Regions from separate parts of the Pseudomonas helvetica genome, predicted to be linked through region 1. Evidence: predicted binding sites of a transcription regulator. Region 1 holds the regulator's gene; the other holds the start of a gene.
What was found. Region 1 encodes FliA, which starts transcription of late flagellar genes. Its sites were predicted from a motif close to CTAAAGTTTNNNNNNNNNNNGCCGNTAA; they were not measured.
Positions count from the first base shown of each region.

Region 2: the regulator FliA is predicted to act here: its motif matches at 11,510-11,537, upstream of AABM55_RS14240 (methyl-accepting chemotaxis protein).

Region 1 covers NZ_CP150917.1:1,918,717-1,934,185, forward strand. The annotation lists gene AABM55_RS08680 (DUF3077 domain-containing protein) at 443-733, opposite strand; gene flhA (flagellar biosynthesis protein FlhA) at 1,135-3,264, shown strand; gene flhF (flagellar biosynthesis protein FlhF) at 3,276-4,607, shown strand; gene fleN (flagellar synthesis regulator FleN) at 4,722-5,552, shown strand; gene fliA (RNA polymerase sigma factor FliA) at 5,549-6,289, shown strand; gene AABM55_RS08705 (chemotaxis response regulator CheY) at 6,456-6,827, shown strand; gene AABM55_RS08710 (protein phosphatase CheZ) at 6,859-7,647, shown strand; gene AABM55_RS08715 (chemotaxis protein CheA) at 7,686-9,926, shown strand; gene AABM55_RS08720 (chemotaxis response regulator protein-glutamate methylesterase) at 9,976-11,103, shown strand; gene AABM55_RS08725 (flagellar motor protein) at 11,103-11,843, shown strand; gene motD (flagellar motor protein MotD) at 11,859-12,746, shown strand; gene AABM55_RS08735 (ParA family protein) at 12,797-13,585, shown strand; gene AABM55_RS08740 (CheW domain-containing protein) at 13,619-14,515, shown strand; gene AABM55_RS08745 (chemotaxis protein CheW) at 14,592-15,077, shown strand; gene AABM55_RS08750 (DUF2802 domain-containing protein) at 15,078-15,469, shown strand, end outside.
Region 2 covers NZ_CP150917.1:3,082,402-3,097,870, forward strand. The annotation lists gene AABM55_RS14205 (malto-oligosyltrehalose synthase) at 1-1,374, opposite strand, end outside; gene malQ (4-alpha-glucanotransferase) at 1,371-3,452, opposite strand; gene treZ (malto-oligosyltrehalose trehalohydrolase) at 3,449-5,254, opposite strand; gene glgA (glycogen synthase GlgA) at 5,268-6,836, opposite strand; gene AABM55_RS14225 (D-2-hydroxyacid dehydrogenase family protein) at 7,389-8,342, opposite strand; gene AABM55_RS14230 (YqaA family protein) at 8,443-8,877, opposite strand; gene AABM55_RS14235 (DUF411 domain-containing protein) at 8,877-9,320, opposite strand; gene AABM55_RS14240 (methyl-accepting chemotaxis protein) at 9,462-11,456, opposite strand; gene AABM55_RS14245 (hypothetical protein) at 11,899-12,435, shown strand; gene AABM55_RS14250 (aldo/keto reductase) at 12,493-13,488, opposite strand; gene AABM55_RS14255 (LysR family transcriptional regulator) at 13,605-14,531, shown strand; gene AABM55_RS14260 (GNAT family N-acetyltransferase) at 14,489-15,454, opposite strand; gene AABM55_RS14265 (AMP-binding protein) at 15,451-15,469, opposite strand, start outside.

The sequences.
Region 1 (15,469 bases):
GGAGCCGGGCTTGCCCGCGATGGCGGCCTGACAGCCGACCAATCTCTTGCAGGTGTACATATCCATTTCTGCGGTAACGGCCACTTAGGGTTTCGCCCTGACGGCGACTCCCTTTGGCAAACGCCCCAAAGGAAGCAAAGGTCTTCGCCCCAAGCGTACGGCACCTCGCCTAGGCTCGGCGTACCCTTGCTTCGGCATTCATCAGGGGGCATCGCCTACGGTCTGCTTCGCGACGACCTCCTCTCGATGTGTCCGGCTGCGCCGTACGGCGCTGCGCGCCCACCCCCTGATGAACACCTGCGCTCGGCCTCCCGATAGGGGCGGGTGGATCAACAGCAACAGCAACAGCGCCGCGGCCTACCGGCCGGCCTGAGTGGTTGGGGCGTGAACGGCTTTAGATCGTTTCCGCGCAGGAGCGTGGGAGCGATCCGCGGTGGGTGAGTTAATGTTCGGCTTTTTGATGGTTGTTCGATGCGGCTATGACTTTCACCGCGTTATCGATGACGGCTTTGCTCATCTCCTGCAAGTAGTGAGAGGCCCAGGCGTAGCGGTCGGTTTTGCGCTCCATCGCTGCATCTTCGGCCAGCATCTTGGAGAGGTGGAGCAGGTCGGACACGTGGGGCAAGGCTTCGTGGATCGAGACGCCACTGTTGACGCGGAACGAGGCTTGATCGTTGTGGATGGAGAAGGGGGGGGCGGTTTTTAAATCGTGGAGGTGCGAAGATTTGTTCATGGCGAGGTTCTCGTTTACTGGTTAGAGCGGCCTCGTTTACTCAATCGGGTTTCCAGGCCCGGTCGCTGATTTGGCAGTGACCACCGAAGACTAGCGATGCCACTTCCGAGGGGCAACCTCGAAAGCCTGTCGGACAAATCCCGGTGTTTTCCAGATTTGTGGCTGAATTCTTGGGATGGGCGTTGAATATCCGGTCTCTTCGCGGGCAAGTCTTGCTCCTACGGATGTGAGTGATCTGTAGGAGCAAGGCTTGCCCGCGATGGCGTCTGTCCGGTCGCTGAAAAACTCCCGATAAACCCCGCTGTTTCAAGCCCCCTGCAAAAGTTGGAAAGCTTCTTGCAGTACCCGCTCTGCGCCCGCTTCAGGCGTCAAAAGTTTGCTTCAAGGAACGGGGAATACCGGTGGATCGCTCTCAGTTAATCAACAGTGCCCGCAGCAACCTGGCAGACCTCAGTCGAGGCAATCTGGGTGTGCCGCTGTTGCTGTTGGTCATGCTGGCGATGATGATGTTGCCGGTCCCGCCGTTCCTGCTCGACGTGTTCTTCACCTTCAACATTGCGCTGTCGATTGTCGTGCTGCTGGTCTGCGTCTACGCCTTGCGGCCGCTGGATTTCGCGGTGTTTCCGACCATTCTGCTGGTCGCCACGTTGTTGCGACTGGCATTGAACGTGGCCTCGACCCGGGTGGTGATGCTCCACGGTCAGGACGGCCATGCCGCCGCCGGCAAGGTGATTCAGGCCTTCGGCGAGGTGGTGATTGGCGGTAACTACGTGGTCGGTATCGTGGTCTTCGCGATTTTGATGATCATCAACTTCGTCGTGGTGACCAAAGGTGCCGGGCGGATTTCCGAGGTCAGTGCGCGTTTTACCCTGGATGCGATGCCGGGCAAGCAGATGGCCATCGACGCCGACCTGAACGCCGGCCTGATCGACCAGCCCGCAGCCAAACTGCGCCGTATGGAGGTGGCCCAGGAGGCCGAGTTCTACGGTTCGATGGACGGTGCCAGCAAGTTCGTGCGCGGTGACGCCATCGCCGGTCTGCTGATTCTGTTCATCAACCTGATTGGCGGCATGGCGGTCGGGATCTTCCAGCATGGCATGAGCTTCGGCGATGCCGGCAAGGTCTACGCATTGTTGACCATCGGTGACGGTTTGGTGGCGCAATTGCCATCACTGCTGCTGTCCACCGCGGCGGCGATCATGGTGACCCGTGCTTCCGGTTCGGAAGACATGGGCAAGCAGATCAATCGGCAAATGTTCGCGTCGCCCAAGGCGCTGGCGGTAGCTGCCGGTTTGATGGCGGTCATGGGCCTGGTGCCAGGCATGCCGCACTTCTCCTTTCTCAGCATGGCCGCCGTCGCAGCGGGCGGCGCGTATCTGTTCTGGAAAAAACACAACATCGTCAAGGTTCAGGCTCTGGAAGAGGTCAAGCGTCAGCAGGACCTGCTGCCGTCGCCCGCACGGGCCATGGAAACCAAAGAGCTGGGCTGGGATGACGTGACCCCGATCGACATGATTGGTCTGGAAGTCGGCTACCGGCTGATCCCGCTGGTGGATCGCAACCAGGGTGGTCAGTTGCTGGCGCGGATCAAGGGCGTGCGCAAGAAGCTTTCCCAGGATCTGGGCTTCCTGATGCCGACCGTGCACATTCGCGACAACCTCGATCTGGCGCCGAGTGCCTACCGCCTGACCCTGATGGGGGTGATCCTCGCCGAGGCGGAGATTTATCCGGATCGCGAACTGGCGATCAACCCCGGGCAGGTCTACGGCACGCTCAATGGCATCACCGCCAAAGATCCGGCCTTTGGCCTGGAGGCGGTCTGGATCGAAATCAGTCAGCGTCCGCAGGCGCAATCCCTGGGGTACACCGTGGTTGATGCCAGTACGGTGGTGGCGACTCACCTCAACCAGATTTTGTACAAGCATTCCAGCGAGCTGATCGGCCACGAGGAAGTTCAGCAGCTCATGCAATTGCTGGCCAAAAGCTCGCCAAAACTGGCCGAGGAGCTGGTGCCGGGCGTCGTTTCGCTGTCGCAGTTGCTCAAAGTACTGCAGGCCTTGTTGGCCGAACAGGTTCCGGTTCGCGACATTCGCAGCATTGCCGAAGCCATCGCGAACAATGCCGCCAAGAGTCAAGATACTGCCGCTCTGGTGGCGGCCGTTCGCGTCGGCGTATCGCGCGCTATCGTCCAAAGCATTGTAGGCACTGAGTCCGAGCTGCCTGTGATCACCTTGGAACCAAGGTTGGAACAAATATTGCTCAATAGTCTTCAGAAGGCAGGACAAGGCTCGGAAGAGGGCGTTTTGCTGGAGCCAAGCATGGCAGAGAAGCTGCAACGTTCGTTGATCGACGCCGCGCAGCGTCAGGAAATGCAAGGTCAACCGGTGATTCTGCTGGTAGCAGGTCCGGTACGCGCGATGCTCTCGCGGTTCGGACGTTTGGCAGTGCCGGGGTTGCATGTGTTGGCGTATCAGGAAATCCCTGACAACAAGCAAGTGACCATCGTTGCGACAGTAGGGCCCAACGGCTGAGGTAGTGGTTTATGCAAGTTAAGCGTTTTTTCGCCGCCGATATGCGTCAGGCCATGAAGCTGGTTCGCGATGAGCTGGGCGCTGATGCGGCCATTATCGGTAATCGCCGGATCGCCGGTGGTGTCGAGCTGACGGCGGCCCTGGATTACAAGCTGTCGGCGCTGGCCCCGCGTGTACCGAACATTGAACTCGAAGACGAGTTGCGCAAGACCCAGTCGCGGATCGTCACGGCTCAGGCCGAATTGAGCCTGCGTGGCGACGGCGAAGGTGATGCGAGCGCCAGCACCAATCGCCAGTTGTTTGCCGGCCTGCCGCTGACCGCTGCGGAACCGTTGATCGAGCCGACCTTTGCTGAGCGGCCGCGTCCTGCTTCAGCGCCTGTGCATTCTGCCGGGGTCGATCCGCGGGCTTTCGACTCGATGCGTTTCGAACTCAATGGTCTGCGTGAACTGCTCGAAGTACAGTTGGGTTCGCTGGCCTGGAACCAGCTGCAAGGCAGTCGCCCGCAGCAAGCCAACCTGTGGCGTCGCCTGCAACGCATCGGCCTGTCCGGTCCGTTGTCGCGCGATCTGCTGGAACTGATTACTGACATTGAAGAACCCCGCCAGGCCTGGCGCATGCTGTTGGCGCACCTGGCGCGGATGATCGTGACTCCCGAGATCGAACCACTGGAAGAGGGTGGCGTGATCGCCATGGTCGGCCCTGCCGGCATGGGCAAAACCACCACGCTGGCCAAGCTGGCCGCGCGTTACGTGCTCAAGTACGGCGCGCAGAACATCGCGCTGGTGAGCATGGACAGCTTCCGCATTGGGGCTCAGGAACAGCTCAAGACCCTGGGGCGTATCCTCAATGTCTCGGTGACTCACGTCGACCCGGGCCAGTCCCTGGCGCAAGCCCTTGATCCGCTGTTGCGCAAGCGTGTGGTGTTGATCGACACCGCCGGCCTGCAGGCCAGTGATCCGGCGTTGCGCATGCAGCTGGAAAGCCTGGCCGGTCGCGGGATCAAGTCGAAGAATTATCTGGTGCTGGCCACTACCAGCCAAAAGCAGGTGCTGACTGCCGCTTATCACAGTTACAAGCGGTGCGGGCTAGCAGGCTGCATTCTGACTAAACTGGATGAAACAGCGAGCCTGGGCGAGGTGTTGAGCCTGGCAATCAGCCACGAATTACCTGTCGCTTATCTGACCGACGGGCCACGGATCCCGGATGATCTACATTTACCGCGCCGGCATCAGTTGGTCAGTCGCGCCGTTAGCGTGCAGATGCAGGAAGAACCCAGCGAAGAAGCCATGGCTGATATGTTCGCTGACCTCTACCACAGCCCGGCCAAGCGTGTCGGCTGAGGTAATAATGAATAGATTTGTATCTACATCGATGGCCTGCCATGCATTGTTCACAAGTGAGCGCGCAGCCAGTCATGTAGTCCGCGTCTAAGCAAGACAAGGTAAAGAACGAACATGGGCAGCATGCATCCCGTACAGGTGATCGCAGTGACCGGCGGCAAAGGTGGCGTCGGGAAGACTAATGTGTCAGTGAACTTGTCCCTGGCTCTTGCTGAGCTCGGCCGGCGCGTCATGCTGCTGGACGCCGATCTGGGGCTGGCGAACGTTGACGTCCTGCTGGGGCTCACGCCCAAGCGTACGCTGGCCGACGTCATCGAAGGCCGCTGTGAACTGCGCGATGTATTACTTCAGGGGCCGGGCGGAATTCGCATTGTTCCAGCAGCGTCCGGTACCCAGAGCATGGTTCACCTGAGCCCGGCCCAGCATGCTGGCCTGATTCAGGCATTCAGCGACATCGGCGATAACCTCGACGTATTGGTGATCGACACGGCGGCGGGTATTGGTGAGTCGGTCGTCAGTTTTGTTCGCGCAGCCCAGGAAGTATTGCTGGTGGTGTGCGACGAGCCGACGTCGATCACTGACGCCTACGCGCTGATCAAACTGCTCAACCGCGATTACGGCATGAACCGCTTCCGCGTGCTGGCCAACATGGCGCAAAGCCCGCAGGAAGGGCGAAATCTGTTCGCCAAGTTGACCAAGGTCACGGATCGCTTCCTCGACGTCGCCTTACAATACGTCGGTGCGGTGCCTTACGACGAATGCGTGCGTAAGGCGGTGCAGAAGCAGCGCGCCGTGTATGAAGCGTTTCCTCGTTCCAAGTGTGCGCTGGCATTCAAGGCCATCGCGCAGAAAGTCGATACCTGGCCGCTGCCTGCCAACCCGCGTGGGCACCTGGAATTTTTCGTCGAGCGTCTGGTGCAGCAAACTGCGGGTCCGGTTCTATGACAGCCAGCGGTTACAACCTGTACAAGAAGTCGGCGCGTGACGCGCAGTACGAACTGATCGAGCGTTACGCGCCACTGGTAAAACGTATTGCCTATCACCTGTTGGCGCGCTTGCCGGCCAGTGTTCAGGTCGAGGACCTGATCCAGGCAGGCATGATCGGTTTGCTTGAAGTGTCGACCAAATACGACGCGAGCAAAGGTGCGAGTTTCGAGACGTACGCGGGGATCCGTATCCGTGGTGCGATGCTCGATGAAGTCCGCAAGGGTGACTGGGCGCCACGCTCGGTCCACCGCAATACCCGGATGGTGAGTGACGCGATTCGCTCAATTGAAGCTAAAACCGGGCGTGACGCTAAAGATCACGAGGTTGCGGCCGAACTCCAATTGAGTCTCGACGATTATTACGGGATTTTGAATGACACCTTGGGCAGTCGCCTGTTCAGCTTCGACGATCTGTTGCAGGACGGCGAGCATGAAGGGCTGCACGAGGATGGCGCGAGTGCTCATCTCGAACCGTCGCGCGACCTGGAAGATGAACGCTTCCAGGCAGCACTGGCGGATGCGATTGCCAATTTGCCGGAGCGTGAGCGACTGGTGTTGGCGCTGTACTACGACGAAGAGCTGAATCTCAAGGAAATCGGTGAGGTCCTGGGGGTCAGTGAATCGCGGGTCAGCCAGTTACACAGCCAGTGCGCGGCCCGTTTGCGGGGGCGTTTGGGGGAGTGGCGAGCGCGCTGACAGCAGTGTGGGGACACTGCGAACGAAACAGGCAGGGCGTAACGCTGTGCCGGTCTTCATCCGTTGTGCTCCAGACAGTCGTCGAGTGCTCTGCCGAATTGATTGAATGGCGTGTTCAGGTGCTGAACGCGTTTAAGACTGCTTGGAGGTCGAATTGGACAAGAACATGAAAATCCTCATCGTTGATGACTTCTCAACGATGCGGCGGATCATAAAAAACCTGTTGCGTGACCTTGGGTTCACCAACACGGTCGAGGCGGACGACGGTATTACCGCCATTCCCGTCCTCAACAGCGGGAGCATCGACTTTCTGGTAACGGACTGGAACATGCCTGGCATGACCGGTATCGATTTGCTGCGCCACGTGCGCGCCGATGAAAAGCTCAAGCACCTGCCGGTGCTGATGGTCACTGCCGAAGCCAAGCGCGAGCAGATCATCGAAGCCGCTCAAGCCGGTGTAAACGGCTATGTGGTCAAACCCTTCACGGCCCAGGCGTTGAAAGAGAAGATCGAAAAAATATTCGAACGCATCGGTTGATGCGCGGAGCCACTGCGCCACGGGGGGAGCTATGGAGCAAAGAGAATCTTCACAGGGCGATTTCGAATCGACCCTGAAAAAACACGCTCACGAACTGGTCGAAAGCCTTGAAAAGGGCAGGTTCGGTGACGCTGTGCAACTGATCCATGAGCTCAATCAGACCCGTGACCGCGGCCTGTACCAGGAGGTGGGCAAGCTCACTCGCGAGCTGCATAGCGCGATCGTCAATTTTCAGATTGACCCGAACATGCCGCAAGCCGAGGAAGTCTCACAGATCACAGACGCCACCGAGCGCCTGTCCTATGTGGTCAAGCTGACCGAAGCGGCCGCGAACCGGACCATGGATCTGGTCGAGAACAGTACTCCGCTGGTCAATGGCCTGAGCACTGACGCCCAGGCCTTGAGCGCCGACTGGGGGCGTTTCATGCGCCGCGAAGTCGGTGCCGAAGAGTTCCGCGAACTGGCCCGGCGTGTCGACGGTTTCCTGACGCGTAGCGTCGAGGAGAGCCAGGTCGTCTCGGGCAACCTCAACGATATTCTGCTGGCTCAGGATTACCAGGATCTAACCGGTCAGGTGATCAAGCGCGTGATTCAACTGGTCACCGAAGTCGAAAGCAACCTGCTCAAGCTCGTGCTCATGGCCAGTCAGGTAGACCGCTTTGCGGGCATCGAACATGACCATGAAGCGATGCTGGCTGAAAAAGATCCGCAAAAACATCTCTCTCAGGGTGAAGGTCCGCAGATTCATGCCGATAAAAGAGAAGACGTTGTGTCCGGTCAGGACGATGTGGACGATTTGCTATCCAGTCTTGGATTTTAGGTTTTTTAGGTTTTTAGACCTTTAGGAGCACCCCCTTAATGAGCTTCGGCGCCGATGAAGAGATCCTTCAGGATTTCCTGGTTGAGGCCGGCGAGATTCTAGAGCAACTGTCCGAACAGCTGGTCGAGCTGGAAAGCCGACCCGATGATGCGGATTTGCTCAATGCAATTTTTCGCGGTTTTCACACTGTAAAAGGGGGCGCCGGCTTCCTCCAGCTCAATGAGCTGGTGGAGTGCTGTCACATCGCCGAGAACGTGTTCGACATCCTGCGCAAGGGTGAGCGTCGCGTCGACTCGGAACTGATGGACGTGGTTCTCGAAGCGCTGGACGCGGTGAACGGCATGTTCAGCGAAGTCCGCGAGCGTGCACCGATCACTGCGGCTACACCGGAACTGCTGGCGGCTCTGGCCCGCCTGGCCGAGCCTCAAACAGACGATGTGGCGCAACCAGTTGCAGAGGTGGTTGAAGCACCTGCCGCTGAAAGCGAATCGGGCGACGTCACCGACAATGAGTTCGAACTGCTGCTGGACTCGCTGAACGCGGTCAAGGCGCAAGCTGAGTCGGGGGCGCCTGTAGCCCCGGCACCTGAAGCGGCTGCCGGCAGCGATGAAATCACCGATGCCGAGTTCGAGTCGTTGCTCGACCAATTGCACGGCAAAGGCCAGTTCGCCCCTGATGCAGTGGCGGCAGCACCTGCCGCACCGGCTGCCCCGAAAGCGGCAGGCGACAGCTCCGATATTACCGACGACGAATTCGAAGCACTGCTCGATCAGTTGCATGGCAAAGGCAACTTCGCCGTTGATGCCCTGGAGTCGGCAATTGCTGCCGTTCCGGCACCTGCTGCACCTGTGGCTGCGGCCGCTGGCAGCGATCTGATCTCCGATCACGAGTTCGAATCGCTGCTCGACGAATTGCATGGCAAAGGCAAGTTCACGGAGGTCGGCACGGCTGCTGCTTCGGTGGCGGCACCCGTTGCCAAGGCAGCAGCGCCAGCACCTGTGGCTAAAGCGCCCGAGCCAAAAGCTGAAGCGCCTAAACCTGCTGCCGCGGCTGCACCGGCCCCAGCTCGCGCACCGGCCTCACCGCCACCGGAAAAACCGGCCAGTGAAGCCGAGACCACCGTGCGTGTGGATACCGCACGTCTCGACGAAATCATGAACATGGTCGGCGAACTGGTACTGGTGCGTAACCGCTTGGTCCGTCTGGGCCTCAACAGCGGCGACGAAGCCATGTCCAAGGCCGTGTCGAACCTCGACGTGGTCACGGCCGACTTGCAGACCGCTGTCATGAAGACCCGGATGCAGCCGATCAAGAAAGTCTTCGGGCGCTTCCCGCGCCTGGTTCGCGACCTCGCGCGCCAGTTGAAGAAAGAGATCAACCTGGAGCTGGTCGGTGAAGAAACCGACCTCGACAAGAACCTCGTCGAGGCCCTGGCCGACCCGCTGGTCCACTTGGTGCGTAACTCGGTCGACCACGGTATCGAAGAACCGGCTGATCGTGAGGCGATGGGCAAGCCTCGCAGCGGCAAAGTGATTCTGTCCGCAGAGCAGGAAGGCGATCACATCCTGCTGTCCATCTCTGATGATGGCAAGGGCATGGATGCTGATGTCTTGCGCAGTATCGCCGTGAAGAAAGGCTTGATGGACAAGGATGCGGCGGACCGTCTCAGCGAGTCCGACTGCTTCAACCTGATCTTCGCGCCGGGTTTCTCGACCAAAACCGAGATCTCCGACGTGTCCGGTCGTGGCGTGGGCATGGACGTGGTGAAAACCAAGATCGCCCAGCTCAACGGCACCATCAATATCTACTCGACCAAGGGCAAAGGCTCGAAGATCGTCATCAAGGTCCCGTTGACCCTGGCGATCATGCCGACGCTGATGGTCATGCTCGGCAACCAGGCCTTTGCTTTCCCGCTGGTCAACGTCAACGAGATTTTCCATCTCGACCTGTCGCGCACCAACGTGGTCGACGGTCAGGAAGTGGTGATCGTACGGGACAAGGCGCTGCCACTGTTCTACCTCAAACGCTGGCTGGTCAGCTCCGCCGCTCACGAAGAGCAGCGTGAAGGCCATGTGGTGATCCTTTCAGTGGGCACTCAGCGGATCGGCTTCGTCGTCGATCAGCTGGTGGGCCAGGAAGAAGTGGTCATCAAGCCATTGGGCAAAATGCTTCAGGGAACCCCGGGCATGTCCGGCGCCACCATTACCGGTGACGGTCGCATCGCCTTGATTCTCGATGTTCCGAGCATGCTCAAGCGTTACGCCGCACGGCGTATTTGATTCTGGCGGAGCGGGGCGACTGAGCCTCGCTCCGTCTAACGGAGTGTTTATGGCAGTCAAAGTCCTGGTGGTGGATGATTCTGGTTTTTTCCGCCGCCGCGTCTCGGAAATTCTTTCAGCAGATCCGAGTATCCAGGTTGTCGGTACGGCGACCAACGGTAAAGAGGCGATCGATCAGGCCCTGGCCCTCAAGCCAGACGTGATCACCATGGACTACGAGATGCCGATGATGGATGGCATCACGGCGGTGCGGCACATCATGCAGCGCTGTCCTACCCCGGTTTTGATGTTCTCCTCGCTGACGCACGAAGGCGCTCGGGTCACTCTCGATGCACTGGATGCCGGCGCAGTGGACTTCCTGCCGAAGAATTTCGAAGACATCTCGCGCAATCCCGAGAAGGTCAAGCAACTGCTGTGCGAAAAGGTTCACAGCATTTCGCGCAGTAACCGTCGTTTCAGCGCCTACAGCGCTCCGGCTCCAGCCGCCGCGCCAGCCCCGGCCCCGGCACCTTCGAGTTTCGGCAGCAGTGCGCCGGCGCCTGTGCGTCCGGCCCCGACGCCGATTCCTGCGCGTGCGCCGGTTGCCAGCGCATCGTCGCCGGCACCGAAACGCAAAGCCTACAAGCTGGTTGCCATTGGTACCTCAACCGGCGGCCCGGTCGCGTTGCAACGGGTGCTGACACAGCTGCCGGCCAACTTCCCGGCGCCGATCGTGCTGATCCAGCACATGCCGGCGGCCTTCACCAAGGCTTTCGCCGAGCGTTTGGACAAGCTCTGCCGGATCAGCGTCAAGGAAGCCGAGGATGGTGACATCCTGCGTCCGGGCCTGGCGTTGCTGGCACCGGGTGGCAAGCAAATGATGATCGACGGCCGTGGCGCGGTGAAAATCCTTCCGGGCGACGAGCGTCTGAACTACAAGCCGTGCGTGGACATCACCTTCGGTTCGGCGGCCAAGTCCTACGGCGACAAAGTTCTGGCGGTGGTCCTTACCGGCATGGGCGCCGACGGTCGCGAAGGCGCGCGTCTGCTCAAGCAGGGCGGCAGCGCGGTCTGGGCCCAGGATGAAGCCAGTTGCGTGATCTACGGCATGCCGATGGCGATCGTCAAAGCCGATCTGGCTGACGCGATCTACGGCCTCGACGATATCGGCAAGCACCTGGCCGAGGCGTGCATCTGATGGATGTTTTAAGCCTCATCGGGATCATCATGGCGTTCATCGCCATTATTGGTGGCAACTACCTGGAAGGCGGGCATCTCGGTGCCTTGGCCAATGGCCCGGCGGCACTGATCGTGCTCGGCGGGACCATTGGCGCTGCCTTGTTGCAGTCGCCGATGAGTGCCTTCAAGCGCGCGATGCAGATTCTTCGCTGGATCCTCTTTCCGCCTCGCGTCGACCTCGCCGGTGGTATCGACCGTGTGGTCAACTGGAGCCTCACCGCGCGCAAGGAAGGTTTGCTCGGGCTTGAAGGGGTCGCGGACAGCGAACCCGACAGCTACTCGCGCAAAGGCTTGCAATTGCTGGTCGACGGCGCTGAACCCGAGTCGATTCGCAGCATCCTCGAAGTGGATTTCTACACCCAGGAAAGCCGTGACATCGAAGCCGCCAAAGTCTTTGAAAGCATGGGCGGCTATGCGCCGACCATCGGTATCATCGGTGCGGTCATGGGCCTGATTCATGTGATGGGCAACCTGGGTGATCCGTCGCAACTGGGCAGCGGCATTGCCGTGGCCTTCGTCGCGACCATCTACGGCGTGGCCAGCGCCAACCTGGTGTTGTTGCCGATTGCCAGCAAGCTCAAGTCCATCGCGCTGCGACAGTCGCGTTATCGCGAAATGTTGCTGGAAGGCATTCTGTCGATCGCCGAAGGTGAAAACCCACGCTCCATCGAGTTGAAGCTTCAGGGCTTCATGGACTGATGGGGGTAATGGACTATGGCACGCCGCCGTCAGCACGATGAACACGTCAACCACGAGCGCTGGCTGGTGTCCTACGCGGACTTCATCACACTGCTGTTCGCCTTTTTCGTGGTGATGTATTCCATCTCTTCGATCAACGAAGGCAAGTACAAGGAAATTTCCGAAGCGCTGGTCGGGGTCTTTACCAACTCTGACCGAGCCCTCAAGCCGATCCCCATTGGCGAAGAACGTCCGAAGACGGTTACCCCGGCCAAGCCGCTGGTCAAGGACAGCGAGCAGATCGATGCCGGCATCGCCCAGGCCAGCAAGGATCCGCTCAAGAGTATTGCCGATGACATCAGTGCGGCGTTTGGCGATTTGATCAGCTCCAATCAGATGACCGTGCGTGGCAACGAGTTGTGGGTCGAGATCGAACTCAACTCCAGCCTGTTGTTCGGCAGCGGCGATGCGATGCCCAGCGATATCGCGTTCAACATCATCGACAAGGTCGCGGCGATTCTGAAACCGTTCGACAACCCGATTCACGTTGAGGGCTTCACCGACGATCAACCGATCCGCACGGCGCAGTACCCGACCAACTGGGAACTGTCCTCGGCCCGCTCGGCGAGCATCGTGCGCATGCTCGCCATGCAGGGTGTCAACCCTGGGCGTCTGGCCTCGGTGGGTTACGGCGAGTTCCAGCCCGTGGCCAATAACGCGACCGCCGAAGGGCGTGCGCGTAACCGGCGCGTGGTGTTGGTGGTGTCGCGCAATCTCGATGTACGCCGCAGCCTGACCGGTACCGGAACCGCTAATGCAAAACCGGACGCCGCATTGAAGCGTGCTGGCACACAAACTGCACCGACGACCGTCAAGTCGCCGGGACACGAGAGTGCCGTCAATTCTCCGTCACCCGGCTTATAACGTTGAGCTATTTCTCGGTTGTATTGATTCGACCGGGAGGAACAATCTGAATGAGAGTCTGGGCAGTTGCCAATCAAAAGGGTGGTGTCGGTAAAACCACTTCCTCCATCGCTTTAGCCGGTTTGCTGGCAGAGGCGGGCAAGCGCGTGGTTGTGGTCGATCTCGACCCGCACGGCTCCATGACCAGCTACTTCGGTTACGACCCCGACAGCCTGGAACACAGCAGCTACGACCTGTTTCTGCACAAGGGCAGCGTGCCGCAAGGCTTGCCCGGGCAATTGTTGCTGCCGACCAGTGACGAGCGTATTTCCCTGTTGCCGTCGAGCACTGCGCTCGCCACCCTCGAGCGCCAGTCGCCGGGGCAGAGCGGTCTGGGCCTGGTGATCGCCAAGAGCCTGGCGCAATTGTGGCAGGACTTCGATTACGCGTTGATCGACAGCCCACCGTTGCTTGGCGTGCTGATGGTCAATGCCTTGGCGGCCAGCCAGCAGTTGGTGATCCCGGTGCAGACCGAGCACCTTGCAGTGAAAGGTCTGGAGCGCATGGTCAACACCTTGGCGATGATCAACCGTTCGCGTAAACAAGCGCTGCCGTTCAGCATCGTGCCGACCCTGTTCGATCGTCGCACCCAAGCCTCGCTGGGAACCTTGCGGGTGCTGCGCGACATGTACCCGGAAGAAATCTGGCAAGGCTACATCCCGGTCGATACCCGACTGCGTGATGCCAGCCGTGCCGGCCTGACCCCTTCGCAGTTCGATGGCAAGAGCCGTGGAGTGTTGGCGTACCGCGCGCTGCTCAAGCATTTGCTGGCGCAGCAACTTGTTCCGCAGGTGGCTTGAGGTGAATCTTTTCTCTGCCGGGATGGAGTGCCAATGAACCGGCCAGTAAAAATTACCAGCCGACCACAACTGGCGTTGCAGTCCTATCTGGATGCGTTGTTGCAAGACGCGACCGAGGAGTTGCCGTCAGAAGTCGAGGTATTGCCCGAGGTTGTAGAGGTCGTCGAGGTCGTTGAAGCCATTGAGGCGCAAGGCGCACTGGACGAGTTCCAGGCTGCAGTGCTCGAAGAGCAGGCTCGCGATGCACAAAAGCCAGTGGTTGCGCCTCCCGTTGTAGCTCCGGTTGCCGAGGCGCCCGTTGTCGTGCCGGTACTGGAAGCACCTGTACCGATGCTGGCGCCGGTTTCAACGGTCGCCCCCTTGCTCAAAGCGCTGGTCGAGCCGGTGGTTGAAGTCCATCTGCCGCCGAGCAACACGCCACCGCCGGTGGTCGGCGATGACCGGCCAAGCTGGGCTGCCGAACCGTTTGAATGCCTGTTGTTCGACGTCGCCGGTCTGACCCTGGCCGTGCCGCTGGTGTGCCTCGGTTCGATTTACTCGTTGGCCGGTCATGAGCTGACGCCGTTGTTCGGTCAGCCGGAATGGTTCCTCGGGATTCTGCCAAGCCAGGCCGGCAACCTGAAGGTGCTGGATACCGCGCGCTGGGTCATGCCCGATCGTTATCGCGATGACTTCCGCCAGGGCCTGCAATACGTGATCTCGGTTCAGGGGTATGAGTGGGGGCTGGCGGTGCATCAGGTCAGCCGCTCGTTGCGCCTGGACCCGAACGAAATCAAATGGCGCAGCCATCGGGGTCAACGGCCATGGCTGGCCGGGACGGTGATCGAGCACATGTGTGCGTTGCTGGATGTCTCGGAGCTGGCGGAGTTGATCGCCAGCGGTGGTGCCAAGCACATGGGCGGCGGTAAGCCGGCCCACAAACCTACATAACAAGCAGCTGGCCGCATACACAGTGCGGCCGGGCAGAACACACACCGCCACAGGCGGTTTTTCGAGGGGTCAGGGTATGAATGATAAGGCGTCGTCTGCAAAGGGTTCCGAAGATCCGATCCTGCAATGGGTAACCTTCAAGCTGGACAATGAAACCTACGGCATCAACGTGATGCGTGTTCAGGAAGTCCTGCGCTACACCGAAATCGCTCCGGTTCCGGGTGCGCCAAGCTACGTGCTGGGCATCATCAACCTGCGCGGCAATGTGGTGACCGTGATCGACACCCGCCAGCGCTTTGGCCTGGGCACCGTCGAAGTCAGCGACAACACCCGCATCGTGATCATCGAAGCCGACAAGCAAGTGGTCGGGATCATGGTCGACAGCGTGGCCGAAGTGGTTTACCTGCGTCAGTCCGAGATCGAAACCGCGCCTAACGTCGGTAACGAAGAATCCGCCAAGTTCATCCAGGGCGTGTGCAACAAGAACAACGAGTTGCTGATCCTGGTCGAGCTGGACAAAATGATGAGCGAAGAAGAGTGGTCGGAACTGGAGAGTATCTGATTGATTCTCGAGGTTGCTGTCATAGTACTGGGGTTCCTGTGGGTAGGGACCCTGGCGATGTTCCTGGCTTACACGCGCAAACAGCGAGAGCTGGCAGCGCTGCAAGCCCAGGGCGATGCGTTGCGCGATCAACGCATCAAGGACCTGGCCAAGCGTGTCGACGACTACCAGAACGGTAACGTGCGCATGGGTGAAGACCTGCATGAACTGCGTGCGGTGGTCGGCCCCTTGCCGGACAAGCTGGCCCAGCTTGAGCAGCGCGACCCGTCGAGCCTGTCATTCGCCCAGGCAGCCCGCCTGGTGGGGATGGGCGCCAGCGTCGACGAATTGACCCAGTCCTGCGGCCTGACCCAGGCAGAGGCCGAGTTGATGAGCAAGTTGCACAAGAACTG
Region 2 (15,469 bases), 1.2 Mb from region 1:
ACGAATCGCACCAAGGGTCAGGTCTCGGCTCATCAGGTCATCGCGAGCTACTTGCAGCAAGGCCTGCGCGACACTTTCGAAGTCGCCGGCCAGCGAACCGTTGAGAACTTGCTGGCGTGCCAGTTGTGCTTCCTCGATGAACGCTGCGGGCCGTTCGGTGTGTCGGCTCCACAGTTCGCCAAGGACTTGCTCGCCCTGCGGGTCGTGTTGCAGCAGCGACAACTGATTCATAAACTCATAGCCCGTGGTGCCATCGACCTGCCAATCGCGACGCAGCGTTTCACCGTCGCCGAGGATTTTTTCAATATAGATCGGTACGTGTCGCAACGGTGACAGGGCGTTCACCCTGCGCCTGAGTTTGCGGCAGTAACCCCGCGGGTCGGCGAGCCCGTCGATGTGGTCGATACGCAATCCGTCCACCAGTCCCTCGGCAATCAGCTCGAAAATTTTTGCATGGGTAGCTTCGAACACGGCCGGGCGTTCGACCCGCAGCCCGGCCAGTTCATTGATGTCGAAGAAGCGCCGCCAGTTGATGTCATCGGCCGCCGTGCGCCAACTGGCCAGGCGATAGCTTTGGCGTTCGAGCAGCTCGTGCAGACGGCTGAAACCTTCGGGTTGGCGGGAGTCATGGCGGCTGAGGTTGTGCTCGATGCAGCGCAAGATCGCCGGGTCAGACGCCAATGTGATAAGCGCTTGTTGCAAGGGGCGCGCAAGGGAATGGGCATCGCTCTGGTAGTGCAGGGTGGTGAACTGATCGGCCAATACCTTGAGTTGCAGTGCCCGTTCAACGTCGAGCGAGTCGTCAGGCTTGAGCAGTTCAGCGTAGTCGGTGGGGCAGATCGGAAAGTGGTGCTCATGGTGTTCGACATGGAAGCTGCCCCGTCCGGGATCGAAGTGCAGCGTCAGCGTGCCGTCCTGCAAGGCGCTGCCGTAATCGCTGCCCAGGAACGGCAGCAATAGCTGGCCTTCGAGCAATGGGTCTGGCGAATGCCATTGAATGTCGAAAAACTCACCATAAGGACTCAGTCGCCCCCACTCCAGCAAGTCCAGCCACCAGGGATTGTCGGCACCACCGACGGCCATGTGGTTGGACACGATGTCCAGGATCAGCCCCATGTCCTGGGCGCGCAGCGCGCTGACCAGCCGCCGCAGGGCTGCCTCGCCGCCGAGCTCGGGATTGACCCGGCTCGGGTCGACCACGTCATAGCCGTGCATCGACCCGGCCCGCGCACTCAACAGCGGCGAGGCATAGACGTGGCTGATACCTAAACCACAGAAATACGGCACCAGCGGCACGGCGTCATCCAGGGTGAAGCCCTGATGAAACTGCAGGCGCAACGTTGCCCGTACCGAGAGGGTTTGCACCTCACTCATTGATCACGCTCGGCCGCCTGAAGGCGCGCGCAAGCAAGCAGTTCCAGCCGTCGTGCCGCATCCGTATCGTCCAGCAGCACATCGCTTTCATCGGCAAAGCGCCGACGCCAGTTCGGATGACTGTCGGTGGTGCCGGGGAGGTTGGCCTGTTCATCAATGCCCAGCGCATCTTCCAGCGGCAGCAACACCAAAGGGGCGCGGGTGTGACCCAGGAAGCGCACGCTGGCGTCGAGCACCTGGTCGGTCTCGTGGGTCTCCTCGCGGAAGTTTTGCGGGTCCTGACTCAAGGCCCGACGCAAACCTTCACGCTCGCGCTGACGGTGTTCGCGCCATTGTTGTTCACCGTGGCTGTCGACCAGCCCCAAGCGGACGCTCCATTCGATGTCGCGACCATGCCACCAACCGTTGAGCGTTGGCAGGTCGTGGGTGCTGGTGGTGGCGAGTGCGTTATCCGGCCAATCAAGAATCGGTTTGAAGTGTGCCCCGTGGTCCTGCTCGAACAGCAGTACGCGCATCCCCAGGATCGAGCGGGCGATGAGTTTGTCGCGCAGGCCATCGGGCACGGTGCCGAGGTCTTCGCCGAGCACGATCGCCTGATGTCGATGGGACTCCAGCGTCACCAGACGCAACAGGTCGTCCACTGGGTAATACAGATACGCGCCGTCACTCGGCGGCGCGCCGAGGGGGATCACCCACAGCCGCTGCAAACCCATGACATGGTCGATGCGCAGACCGCCGGTATGGGCAAAATTGGCCCGCAGCATTTCGATAAACGCGCGAAACCCATTACGTATCAACCCTTCGGGGGAAAACGCAGAAATCCCCCAACCTTGCCCCGTGCGGTTGAGAATGTCCGGGGGCGCGCCGACGGTGAGGGCCGCGAGTAATTCGTCCTGACGACTCCAGGCCTGGCTGCCACCGCCATCCGCACCGACCGCCAGGTCGGCGATCAAGCCGATGCCCATGCCACTGCTACGCGCAACGGTTTGTGCGCGTTGCAAGCTGCGGGCGATCAACCATTGGCAAAAGGCGTAGAAGCCGATGCGATCTGCATTTTTCTCGGCAAATACCGTCAGTTCGACACTGCGCGGATCGCGCCAGTGCTCAGGCCACTGGCGCCAATCGAGGCTTTCGCCAAGGGCGGCACAGGCCTCCTGGAGCGCCTCGAAACGGCAGTGGTTTTCCAGGGCCTCGCCACCGTCGTGACGAAAGCTGCTGAAGTCCGCGTGCAAGGGATGATCACCCTGGGAGAACCCTTCATACAGCGCTTGCAACAATTGCTGCTTGGCTTTGGCAGCGGCGGGCCAGTCAATCAGCGGTTGCTCTTCGAGGTGTTTGAACTCGTCGGCCAATTCAGTGGCGTCGATGGCCAGGCGCAGGGCGCGTTCGCCGAGAATTTCCTCAGGTGAGGCGTATAGGCTGTTGAGAAACAAACGGCTGGAAGGCGAGTAAGGGCTGTAGCGTTGTGTGTCGTTACTGAACATCGCGTGCAACGGGCTGATCGCCAATGCATCGGCGCCGCGCTCACCGGCAACGCGGGCGAGGTTTTCCAGTGCCTGCAGGTCGCCGAAGCCGCCGTCGCCGAGGCGTCGTAGTGAATACAATTGCACACTCAGGCCCCAGGCCCGGGGTATCGGGTTGTCAACGGCAGCGGCCACGCTATGGCACTGCAAGGGGGCGACCGCGAGTGTGAAGCGTTGGCCGGCGATGCGAACCTCCTGATAGCCGATCGGGATCAGCCCCGGCAGAACCGCTTCGTCATCTAGTTTGAGGTGGAGGATCGCGCCGTCTTCCAGGTGAATCTCGCAGGGCGTTTCAGGGGCAAAGTGACGCGAGAGGTCGAGCCCGGCGCCGACGTCGACGGTCATCAGTGGCGGCAAGTGTTTGTTTTGTTGGTTCTGTTGCAGTTCTTGCAGGCTGGCGTCGATTTCCTGAGCGCTGCCGGCCGGGTGGCCGAGCCCGCTGAGGATCGCTCGTAATGCCGCCGGAGCGACTTTTTGTGGCCGACCGTTGGCGTCGATCCAGTCAACCGCCAGGCCAGCCCGGCTGGCGAGGATTTCCAGTTGCGCATCGCTCATGGACGCTCTCCAGTGGTGGGTAGCAAAGGTGCCGCTGCCGTCAGACTGACCAGCGCGCAGTAGGGGGCGAGGGTGCCTTGTTGCAGGGCTTCGAAGGACCGCTGCGGGTACTCGAACAGCAACCGGGAATGGGCGTGTGATGAATGGGACACGGGCTCCGCGGTGAGGTTCAGGTCGATGCACAGCAGGCTGCCATCGCCCATATGCCAGCGCGCACTTATCGCCCCCGTTGCCAGCACCGTGGCGCCCAGCGCGTGAGCACCGGGCAGGCGCGGGATGATTTCGCGATGACGGATCAGCAGCAACTGTCGATACAGCGTCAGGGTTGCTTGCTGTGTCAGCGGTTCAGATGAGGTCAGTGTCGGCCGCGAAGCGGTGAACGTGTGCAACGCATTCGGGTCGGGAATCTGCTCGCGGGTGTGCGGATCGGCAAAGGCGCTGAACGCCGCGAACTCATTGCGTCGACCTTCTCGCACCTGCCTGGCCAAGACTCCATGGTGGCTGGTGAAAAACAGAAACGGCTCGTCTGCGGCGTATTCGTCGCCCATGAACAGCAACGGGATCATCGGTGACAACAACAGAAGGACCGTCGCCGCATGCAACGCCTGAGGTGCAGTCAACTGGTGGAGACGCTCGCCAAAGGCACGGTTGCCGATCTGGTCATGGTTTTGCAGAAACAGCACGAAGGCGCTGGGCGGCAAATGTCCGCTGGGTTCGCCGCGGGCACGGCCATGGCGATTGGTATGGCCCTGATAGGCGAAGCCCTGGCTCAGGCAGCGCGCCAGTTTTTCGCTGGGGCCCTCGGCAAAGTCAGCGTAATAGGCCTCGGTTTCTCCGGTCAGCAAGACGTGCAGCGCGTTGTGCCCATCGTCGTTCCACTGCGCGTCGAAGCCTTGCTCCAGCAGGCTGGCCTGGTTGTGCTCGTTTTCCAGGGTGAGCCAGACATGACGGGGTGGGTCGATGTGCTCGCGCACCGTCGCCGCCAGTTCCTGAAGGAAATCCGGATCTTCGATGGCGTGTACCGCATCCAGACGCAAACCGTCGAAACGGTACTCAAGGAGCCACATCAGCGCGTTGTCGATAAAGAAGTCGCGCACCTCACGACGACGGAAATCAATGGCCGCGCCCCAAGGCGTGTGCAGGTCTTCGCGGAAAAAGCCCTTGGCATAATGATGCAGGTAATTGCCGTCAGGGCCGAAATGGTTGTAAACCACGTCGATAATCACCGCCAGACCCAGACCGTGGGCGCTATCGATCAGGTGCTTGAGCGCATCAGGCGTGCCATATGACGACTGGGGCGCGTAGGGCAGCACGCCGTCATAGCCCCAGTTACGCTCGCCAGGAAACTGCGCCAGGGGCATCAGTTCGATCGCGGTAACGCCCAGTTCGGCCAGCCGTGGCAGGTGCTTTTCGACTTCGGCAAAACCACCCAACACACCCACATGCAGTTCGTAGATTACCGCTTCATGCCAGGGCCGGCCTTGCCAAAAACAGTGCTGCCAGCGGTAAGCGTGCGGGTCAACCACCACACTAGGTGACGCCAGACCGCCGGCTTGCGCCCGGGACGCGGGGTCCGGTACGTCGCGTTCGCCATCGATGTTGTAGCGATAGCGGGTGCCGGCCGGGCAACGGGTCTCGATCACGAACCAGCCGTCCGCCTGGGGCAACATCGGCAGTGATTGCCCGTCTTCCAGCTCGACACTCACATAAAACGCATCGGGCGCCCACAGGGCGAACCGGGTGTGTTCGGCATCCAGCATGACGGCGCCGTGGGGCCAGGTTTCCGGAGTCCGTAACGGCATTCAAGAATCCCTCTCACTGCTTGACCGACTGACCCAACGCCTTGGCGACCAGTTGTTCATAGAGTTCAGCGTAGGGTTCGACCGCTTTGCACCAATTGAATGGCGCAGCCATGGCCCGGCAACGCATGGCGTTCAACAGGGGCGGGTGGGCGAACACCTTGAACGCCCGGCTCAAGGCTTCTTCGTAGCTGGCAACCGTCGACTCGTCGAAGAGAAAACCGGTGACGCCATTGTCGATGGTGTCGGCCAGACCGCCGGTGTTGCGCGCGACCGGCAACGAGCCGAAACGTTGCGCATACATCTGGCTCAAGCCGCATGGTTCATAGCGTGAAGGCATCAACAGGAAATCACTGCCGGCGAACATCCGTCGCGCATCGGTTTCGTTAAACCCGATGCGTACACCGATCTGCCCCGGAAAACGCAGGGCGAGGGCGCGCATGGCTTGTTCTTCTTCCGGTTCGCCACGGCCGATGATCGCGATTTGCCCACCCGAAGAGACGATGAACTCGGACACGGCTTCAGTCAGGTCCAGGCCTTTTTGGTAGACCAGTCGCGAAACCACGGCGAACAGCGGACCCTTGGAGTCCTTCAGGCCGAACAGTTTGCGCACGTGGGCGGCATTCACCGCTTTGCCGTCCCAGTCGCCGATGCTGAACGGGCAAAACAGGTGGGGGTCGGTCGCCGCATCCCAACTTTCGTCGATGCCATTCGGGATGCCGCTGAGCAGGCCTTGCTGGGTCTTGCTGGCAAGGAAACCGTCGAGACCGCAGCCGAAGGCCGGAGTGGTGATTTCCTGGGCGTAGGTCGCGCTGACGGTGGTGATATGACTCGAATAGGCCATGCCTGCCTTGAGAAACGACAGTTTGCCGTAGAACTCCATGCCTTCCTGTTGCAGGGCATGTTCGGGAATACCCAGCTCGGGGCAAGAGGCGAGGCTGACTACGCCTTGGTAAGCCAGGTTATGAATGGTGAACAGGGTCGGCGTGCGCTGACCACGCCAGTGCATGTAGGCCGGGGCCAGGCCGGCAGGCCAGTCGTGAGCATGCACCAGATCCGGGCGCCAGTGGATGTGTGCCAGGTTGGCGGCGAGGTCGGCGGCAGCCAGGCCCAGGCGGGCAAAACGGATGTGGTTGTCCGGCCAGTCGCGGCCATTGTTGGCGCCGTAGGGCGAGCCCTCGCGTTCGTACAGTTCGGGGCAGATCAGGACGTAGATGACCAGCCCGTCCGGCATGTCCATGCGGCCGATCTTGCAGGGGGGCAATGCGGCGTGTCCGCCCAGTTCGCCGATGATATGGATCGGGTTTTCGCTGTGCATCACTTGCGGATAACCGGGAATCAGTACCCGGACATCGTGCAGATGGGCCATGGCTCGGGGCAATGCGGCAGAAACGTCACCCAGGCCACCGGTTTTCACCAGGTCGGCGATTTCCGAGGTGACAAACAACACTTTCTTCTTGTTTGGATTCTGACGTGGAGCGGGCAGTACCGTTTTTGCACCCGGGGCAAGAACCGACATCGAGGTCGGCTCGCCGATTTGCTGGTGAGAACGCTCTCCCTGGATTTCTAAAGCGGCACCGTTCATGTGTTTCTCCCGTTTTATTGATCTGTTTCAGGCATCTCACCCCATGATGCAGGCGGCCAGTTCCTGTGGCCGGGCGCAAAAGCGCTACGCAAGGAGCAGCAAACGCTGGTCGATGCGCTGAATCTCAAAGGCTGTAGTGGTCGTTGCAAGGATTGCACCAGTCGCTGCGGCCCCACCTTTAACCTGACCTGTTGCTTCGGCAGAAAGTTTCGATTTTTTCCCCACAAAATGACCGGCCGGTTTCCAGTCACGAAATGGAGTCTAGGTCAGAACTTAGAGCGGGGTGTGTGACGTTTTGAAATTGTTCGACAATCGGTCTGACGTCACGATTTCCGCGCTCAATCAGCCGCGCCCGCACCGACGAAGTGCAGGTTCTGTCGCCGCCGGGGCACAAAAAAGGGGAGAGAGTTGCCAGAGAGTGGGGCGTGGCAAAGCGCCGTTCGCACTCTATTGGTGCGTGCAACTTGCAAAAGCAGACACCACCAACCCTGTAGCAGCTGCCGAACGCAGGCTACGCCAGCTGCTACAGAGTGTGTGTCAGGACGGTGTGGCCTAATTCAACAGCCGGATCGAATGGCCAGTTGTCCAGGCTTGAATATCTTCAATCATCTGTGAAAAGAACAGCCGGTAGTTTTGCTCGCTGACATAGCCGACATGCGGTGTGGCCAGCACGTTGGGCAATGTCCGAAATGGATGCTCGACGGCTAATGGCTCGCGCTCGAAGACATCCAGCGCCGCGCCCTTCAGGCGGTTCTGTTCAAGGGCCTGGATCAATGCGGCTTCATCGACGATCGGCCCGCGCGCGGTATTGATCAGCAACGCTGATGGTTTCATCCAGCCAAGTGCCTGTTCATCGACCAGGCCCCGGCTGCGCTCGCTGAGCACCAGATGGATCGACAGCACATCGGCTTGCTCGAACAGCTCGCGCTTGCTGACAAAAGTAACCCCGGCTTCGGCTGCGCGCTCGACGGTGAGGTTTTCGCTCCAGGCGATAACGCGCATTCCGAACACCTGACCGAACTCGGCGATCCGTTTGCCAATGCTGCCCAGGCCCAGAATACCCAGGGTCTTGCCATACAGGTCGCCACCCAGGCCTTGTTGCCAGTGACCGGCACGCAGGGCGTTGGCTTCTGCAAGCAGATTGCGGGTCAGGGCCATGATCAGCGTCCAGGTCAATTCGGGCGCCGCCTGTTTGTAGCTGTCGGTCCCGCAAACCTGAATCCCCAACGCCGCGGCGGCCTTGAGGTCGATGGCGGCATTGCGCATGCCTCCGGTGACCAGCAATTTGAGTTTGGGCAGGCTACGCAGGAGTGCTTCGTCGAACAGCGTGCGCTCGCGCATCACGCAAATCACCTCGAAGGACTGCAATCGGTCGCTCAGTGTGGCGTGGTCGGCAGGGTAGTCATGCAAAAAGCTGACTTTGCCGATACCGTCCAGCACCGACCAATCCACCACATGACGGGCCACGCCCTGCCAGTCATCGATCACCGCAATCTGCACAGTCATGAGCATTGTCTCTTCAAAGGGGGGGGCGTGGGTTTAACCGTTGGCTGAGGCTGTAACGTCGTGATTATGGCGACATTAACAACGTGGCAGCACCAGGGGCTCAAGGCATCCAGCCCAGTGTCGCCAGCGCCAGCACACCATAACGCGCGCCTTTGGCAAAGGTCACGATCAGCAAAAAACGCCCCACGGGTTCTCGCATCACGCCGGCCACCAGTGTCAGCGGGTCGCCAATGATCGGCACCCAGCTCAGCAGCAGTGACCAATGGCCATAACGTTGATAGTGAGTGCGGGCTTTTTCCAGATGAGCAGGGCTGACCGGAAACCAGCGACGCTCCCTGAAGCGCTCGACGCTGCGTCCCAGCCACCAGTTCAGCAACGAACCCAGCACGTTGCCGAGCGTGGCGACGGCGAGCAGCCACCACAATCCATGCTTGCCGTTGAGCAGCAATCCCACCAGCACGGCCTCGGACTGCAACGGTAACAACGTCGCGGCACCGAATGCCGCGATGAACAGCCCGAGATAGCCAGCGAGCATTACCGGGCCGGGTAGTCGGCGATCACTTTATCGGTGCCATTTTTAGTCAACCCAATGACCTGATAAGCATCGGCCATGCCGTCCATTTCCATGCCTGGCGAGCCCATGGGCATACCCGGCGCAGCCGCGCCAAGCAGGTCGGATTGACTCAACGCCAGTACCTGTTCGGCGGGGACATGGCCTTCGACGAATTTGCCGTTGATCACCGCGGTGTGGCACGACGCCAGTCGCGGCGGGACGCCGAGGCGCTGCTTGACTTCGCTCATGTTGGTTTCAACGTGATCGTTGACCTTGAAGCCATTGGCTTCAAGGTGCGCGATCCACTTTTTGCAGCAACCGCAATTGGCATCGCGGTGGACATCAATCGGAATCAGCTCGGCGGCCTGGGCCAGGGAGCTGATGAACAGGGCGCCAAGGGCGGCCAGACGCAGCGTGGTTTTCATCGGTTATCTCTCGTTGATCATTTCACGCCGCGCATTTTGACCGTTTTCGCCGATGAAAAAGAGTGCTTATGTTTCAAAGTTATTCATGGATATCCCTTGAAGGTTATGCCCACGCGAAACGCGCGGGCGGCATTCGCGGGGTCACTTGACCTTGAAGCGCCCCATGATCGAACTGACCCGGCTATTGGCGTCCAGCAGCTGGCGCGTGTTGATGTCGGTGGCGTGACCGCTTTGCACCAGCTCTTCGACCATATGGCGGATTTGCACCATGCTGCGGTTGATCTCCTCGGTCACCGCGCTCTGTTGTTCGGCGGCCGTGGCGATCTGGGTGCTGAGGCTGTTGATGTGGCTGACCGAGCCGGCCATTTCGTCCAGCCCGGCGTTGACGCGCGCTGTCGCATCGGCAGCGGACTGACAGCTGGCCTGGGTGTTTTCCATCGCCGCCACCGAAGAGCTGACACCCTGGGTCAAACGGCTGAGCATCTCGTTGATCTCCGAGGTGCTGGCCTGGGTGCGGGCGGCGAGGGCGCGGACTTCATCGGCGACCACGGCAAAGCCTCGACCTTGTTCACCGGCTCGCGCGGCCTCAATCGCGGCGTTGAGTGCCAGCAGGTTGGTTTGCCCGGCAATGGCGCCGATCACCCCGAGGATTTCGGTGATGCGCTGGGCGTCCTGCTGCATGCTTTCGACTTTGTGGGTGGCACTGGCCACTTCGCCGATCAATGCGCTCACGCTGCTTGAGGCTTCGCCCACCACCACCCGCGAGCGGTCGGCGTGTTCGTTGGCGCGCTGGGTAAACGCGGCGGTTTGTGCGGCGTTCTCGGCGACGCTGTCGGCGGTCGAACTCATCTCGGTGATGGCGGTGACGGTCTGGTCGGTCTCCGAGGCATGACGCTGCAGTATCTGGTTGGTATGCGCCGAGGTCTGTTGCAGGTTTTCCAGGCTTGAGGCCATGGCGCCCGTGGCCTGGGTGACTTCGCCGATCATGTTTTGCAGGTAGGCGATAAAGGTGTTGACCGAATGGCCGATCGCGCCCAGTTCATCCTCGGCGCGAATGGTGATGCGCCGGGTCAGGTCGGCGTCGCCGGTGGACAGCGCGTCGATGTTGGCTTTCAAGGCTTTCATGCGCTGGATCAGTTGGCGGATTGCATAGATTTGCAGCAGCACCAGCAGCAAAACCATCGGGATCTGCAACAGGCTCAAGGTGCTCAAGACATCGTCGCGTTGAGCGGTGATCAGGAGGGTCGGCAGGGCGGTGGCAAGGAACCACGGTGTGCCTTCGATCGGACGCATGAAGAAAGTGTTCGCCACGCCTTGATTGTCGAACTCGACGCGTTGCAGCGAAGCATCACGGCGCTCAAGCGCGGTTTTGATCTGCGCGGCAAAAGGCGAGTTGCTTGCCAGTTCACTGATGTTTTTCAGGACAATCGGAGCACTGATGCGCGAGCTGTTGCTGATGATCTTGCCGTCGGCCTCGACGATCAACATTTCGGCACCCAAGTCTTTTTCCTTACGCGCGACCAGGTCATTGAAGAAGCCCAGAGTGACGTCAATGGTCGCGACTCCGTACGGCACGCCATTGCGCGCTATCGCCATGGCGCAGTTGGTGCGCGGTTCGGCGCTGGCGTCGTCCTTATAGGCCGCGGCCCAGGCGCATTGACCGCGAGGTGTCTGCATGCCGCCCTTGTACCAGGGCTGATCGTAATAGTTGGGTGCCGCGTCGCTGTTCCAGAAGGTGTTGACGGCCAGTTTGCCCGACGCATCCCGGTGCCAGAAGGTACTGAATTTGTTGCGTCCGGCTTCGCGCTGGCCAGGCAACGGCCAGATCCCGCCACCAAACACCTTCAGCTCACCGTACTGGTCTACCAGGCCAGGCAACACGGTGTCGATGGTTGCGCTGTCGAGCAGGGGAATGGTTTGGGTGATGCTGCGTTGTTGCGCTTGAACCTTGTTCAGTTCGCCCTGGATCTGTTCGGCCACTTCGGCGATGCGGTTCAGTGCGACCTGTTCTTCCGTGTGCCGAAGTTTCGGCGCGACCAACTGGCTGATGCCCGCCACCGTCAAGGCGAACAACAACAGGATGAACAGCACCAGAAACAGCGTGTAACGGGCTTGAATGGTACGGAATGCGGGCATTGAACCGGTCCTTGTGCTAAGCGCTCTTGTTGATTTATTGCGGCGTTTAGCAGCTATCGGCCCGCGGCAGGCCGACTTTAGTACCATGGTCCCAAAAATGGTTTTTACGGACGACCGGTTGGTCATCGACATGAGCCATGCGCAGTTTCATCCCGGGCTGGTGACGTGGTTTCTTTCGTGGCTTTCAAGCCTGATTCATTGACGGTCTGATTGTTAAACAATTGTTTCAAGTCAATGAATTCAAGGGTTTGGTGATTTGTATCCGAAATGTACAAGAATTGTAAAAAGCTGAAATATTTGTAGTCCAAGGGACGCTGACGAATTGATACTCGCGTACCAATTCGTCAGTTGAACAAGGACTTTTTATGGTCACCTTACAAGGACGTCTTCGCGCTTCGGGGCTGCTCCCGGTCTGGCTCACGCCGCGCACAGGAGCACTCTCATGACCATCGGTTATGTCGGAGGCTGGACCAGCAAGGCCGGATTACTGATTCGCGAGGGCGGGACGAGTGGCAGTAAACCCGTACCGCAGAACGTCAAGGTCAAGCAGATGCTCGCACTGGTGGGCAATGATCCATTGGCGCTGAACACCGCGAAAATGAACGAGCAGAAGCTCTACAAGAATTTCAAGGGATTCGACCCCGAGACCGTCACGGTCAAACAGCTCGGAAACATCAGCGCCTTTTTGCGCGATCGCGGTTTGATCAGCGATGTGACGGCCCTGACGCTGCTCAACGCCGGCGACAAGTTCGATCGCTTTGGGGTGCCGAAAAACCTGGATGAAAAATTCAATGCGCTGGAGTACTTCGCCACGCAGCTGGATAACATCCAGAGCAACAACCTCAAAGGCAACAAGTACGCCAACCACCTGATTCCCGAGTACAAGAAGGCGATTTACGTACTGCAGAACCTGAAGACGTATGGCATGGGCAATGGCCCCGCCGTTCCGAACACCAAGGGGGTCACTGGCAAAGCCTGATCTTCAAGTGCAACAGGCCCGTCATACACGGCATGAACGGGCCTGCGACGCTCAGTGTTATCGATCGAGCATCTGCATGACGGCTTGCGGGTAACGCGCCCCGAGCACCGCGTCATCCGGAAAAATCGCCTCCAGCGCCGACAAGTCTTCCGGGCTTAATACAACGTCCAGCGCGGCGACATTCTCCTCCAGATACTTGCGTTGCTTGGTACCCGGAATGGGGATCAGGTAATCGCCTTGCGCCAGTACCCAGGCCAACGCCAGTTGCCCTGCGGTCACACCTTTTTCTGCTGCCAGCGTTTGCACCTGTTGGACCAACTGCAAATTCCTGTTGAAGTTTTCGCCCTGAAAGCGCGGGCTGAAGCGCCGGTAATCGTCCGCTGCAAAATCGTCGGGACTTTTCAGGGCGCCGGTCAGAAAGCCTCGGCCGAGCGGGCTGTACGGCACAAAGGCAATCCCCAGGCGCTGACAGGTGGCCAGGCAATCGTTGTGCTCCTGATCGCGGCTCCACAGCGAGTATTCACTTTGCAGCGCGCTGATCGGGTGAACCTTATGCGCTCGTTCAAGGGTTATCGCCGAGGCTTCGCTCAAGCCGAGGTAGCGCACTTTACCGGCCTGGACCAGTTCGGCCATGGCGCCCACGGTCTCTTCGATGGCCACCTCCGGATCGACGCGATGCTGGTAGTACAAGTCCAGAGTGTCTACGCCCAGACGTTTCAGCGTGCCGTCGATGGCAGCACGGATGTACTCCGGTCGGCCGTCGACTCCACGTGCAGTGGGGTTGGACGGATCACGCACGATGCCGAATTTACTGGCCAGGAACACCTGGTCGCGCTTGCCTGCAATCGCTTTGCCAATCAGCGCTTCGTTGGTGTGCGGGCCATACATGTCGGCGGTGTCGAGTAAATTGACGCCCAACTCCATGGCACGATGCAATGTTGCCAATGCCTCGGACGTATCGCCGCCCGTGGTGTAGAAGTCGGTCATGCCCATGCAGCCCAGACCGATCGCAGAAACCTCAGGGCCGTTTTTGCCCAATTGACGAGTGTGCATGGTGTCGCTCCTTTTTGATGTGGCCCCATTGTTGCGCTCGACAAAAACAAGATAAACCGGCTAAAAACGCTATCACTGTTTGTAATTTCTAAATAATCCGCAGGTAACCAAGAGCAATGGACCGTTTTAATGCTATGCGAGTATTCACTCGCATTGTCGAGCTGGAAGGATTTGCCAAGGCCGCGGACAGCCTGCAAATGCCCAGGGCTTCGGTAACCATCCTGATCAAGCAGCTTGAGGCGCATTTGGGCGTGCAACTGTTGCAGCGCACCACACGGCACGTCAGTCCAACCGCCGATGGCGCGGCGTATTATCAGCGCTGCGTGCGATTGCTGGCTGATCTGGACGAGACAGAGGCAGCGTTTTCCAGCTCTCGGCAAAATCCACGCGGGCTTTTGCGTATCGACATGCCTGCCGGCATCGGGCGTTTGCTGGTGATCCCGGCCTTGCCGGAATTTACCCGGCGTTACCCGCTGATCGAGTTGGAAATCGGCTTGAACGATCGCCCGGTCGACCTGATTCGCGAGGGCGTCGATTGTGTGCTGCGCGGCGGCTCGTCTCTGGATGATTCGCTGGTAGCGCGACCGCTGGCGATGCTCGATCAGGTCACCTGCGCCAGCCCCGACTACTTGCGACGCCAGGGTACGCCGCACTGCCTGGAAGATCTGGCGGGGCACCAGATGGTCGAGTATTTCTCCAGCACCACCGGCAGGCGTTTCGGCCTGGAATTTGACATAGACGGACACGTGCACCCGGTGAACCTGCCCAAACAGGTGGCGGTCAACAGCGCAGATGGTTATCTGGCCTCTTGTGAAGCGGGTTATGGCCTGGTCCAGACGCCGTACTATCACGTTGCACGGCAGTTGCGCGAGGGAACGTTGTGCGAGGTGTTAGAGCATCTGCCGCCGCCAGGGTTACCCCTGACGGCGCTCTATCCTCCGCACCGCCAGTTGTCTCTGCGGGTGCGGGTGTTTGTCGACTGGCTGGTGCAGCTTTGCGCTCAGCCGGGCAACGGGCTGCTGCGCGGATACTCAGGTAACTGACGGTGAGGCGACTCTGGCTGCCGGTGGAGTAAGGTGTCGTGCAGTTGCTGCATGTGCGGACAGTAGAAACTCACAGGCCGCAGTTTTGCACCACGATGAAACAATGCATACCAGCCAGATGCCGCGGGCGCAGGCATCAACCCGGTAAATACGAAATCGATGGCGCAGAGGCGACGCATGTTCTGTGGAGAATGCTGCGACAGATCAAGCTTGATCGAGATCATCCAGTGCGCGGGTAGCTGCTGGAGCTGCAACTGCACGCTCTTGTCCAACTGATAAAGCACGACTTCCACTCGCTCATGGTGCTGGCTGATCTGCATTGGCAAAGAGTGTTGTGATGGCGTGTCGTTTCGGGTGCCGAATGACGCAGACAGTTGCCTCATGAAGGTTGCACAGGCCGCCGGCCATTCCAGTTGCGGTAACGGACGTGCATGCCCTTTGACCATTTGATAGCCAATGACAACACTTTCCTCATGGGACTCACCAAAGGGCGAGGGAACATAGTCGGGAAGCAGCCCGATGTTTTTGAAACCGAGTTTTTGCGCCATTTGCTGAGTGTAGAGATGATGGGTGACCTGCTTGATCGAGACGCTCTTGAGGCCGAGTCGGCTCGCCCGCCGCAACAGTTCACGACCCAGCCGGGTGGCGATGTTTTTGCCCCGGGCTTGCGGGTGTACGAGGCACAAGGCGAATTCAGCGTGATCCAGGCTATGTGCATCCCTGCACAATGCCGCGTGGCCAACGATGCATTCATCGATCAACGCCAGCATTGAGTGCCATCGGTTGTCGGCGTTGTGCTGGCCAATCATCGACGGCAAATAGACATCAGGCTGTACATAATTTTCCCCATACACCTGGCGAAACAACGCACTGACAGCGGTTGAGTCCGCTTGCCTGAAACGTCGAAACCTGAATGTACTCATGGAGCAGGCTCCCGC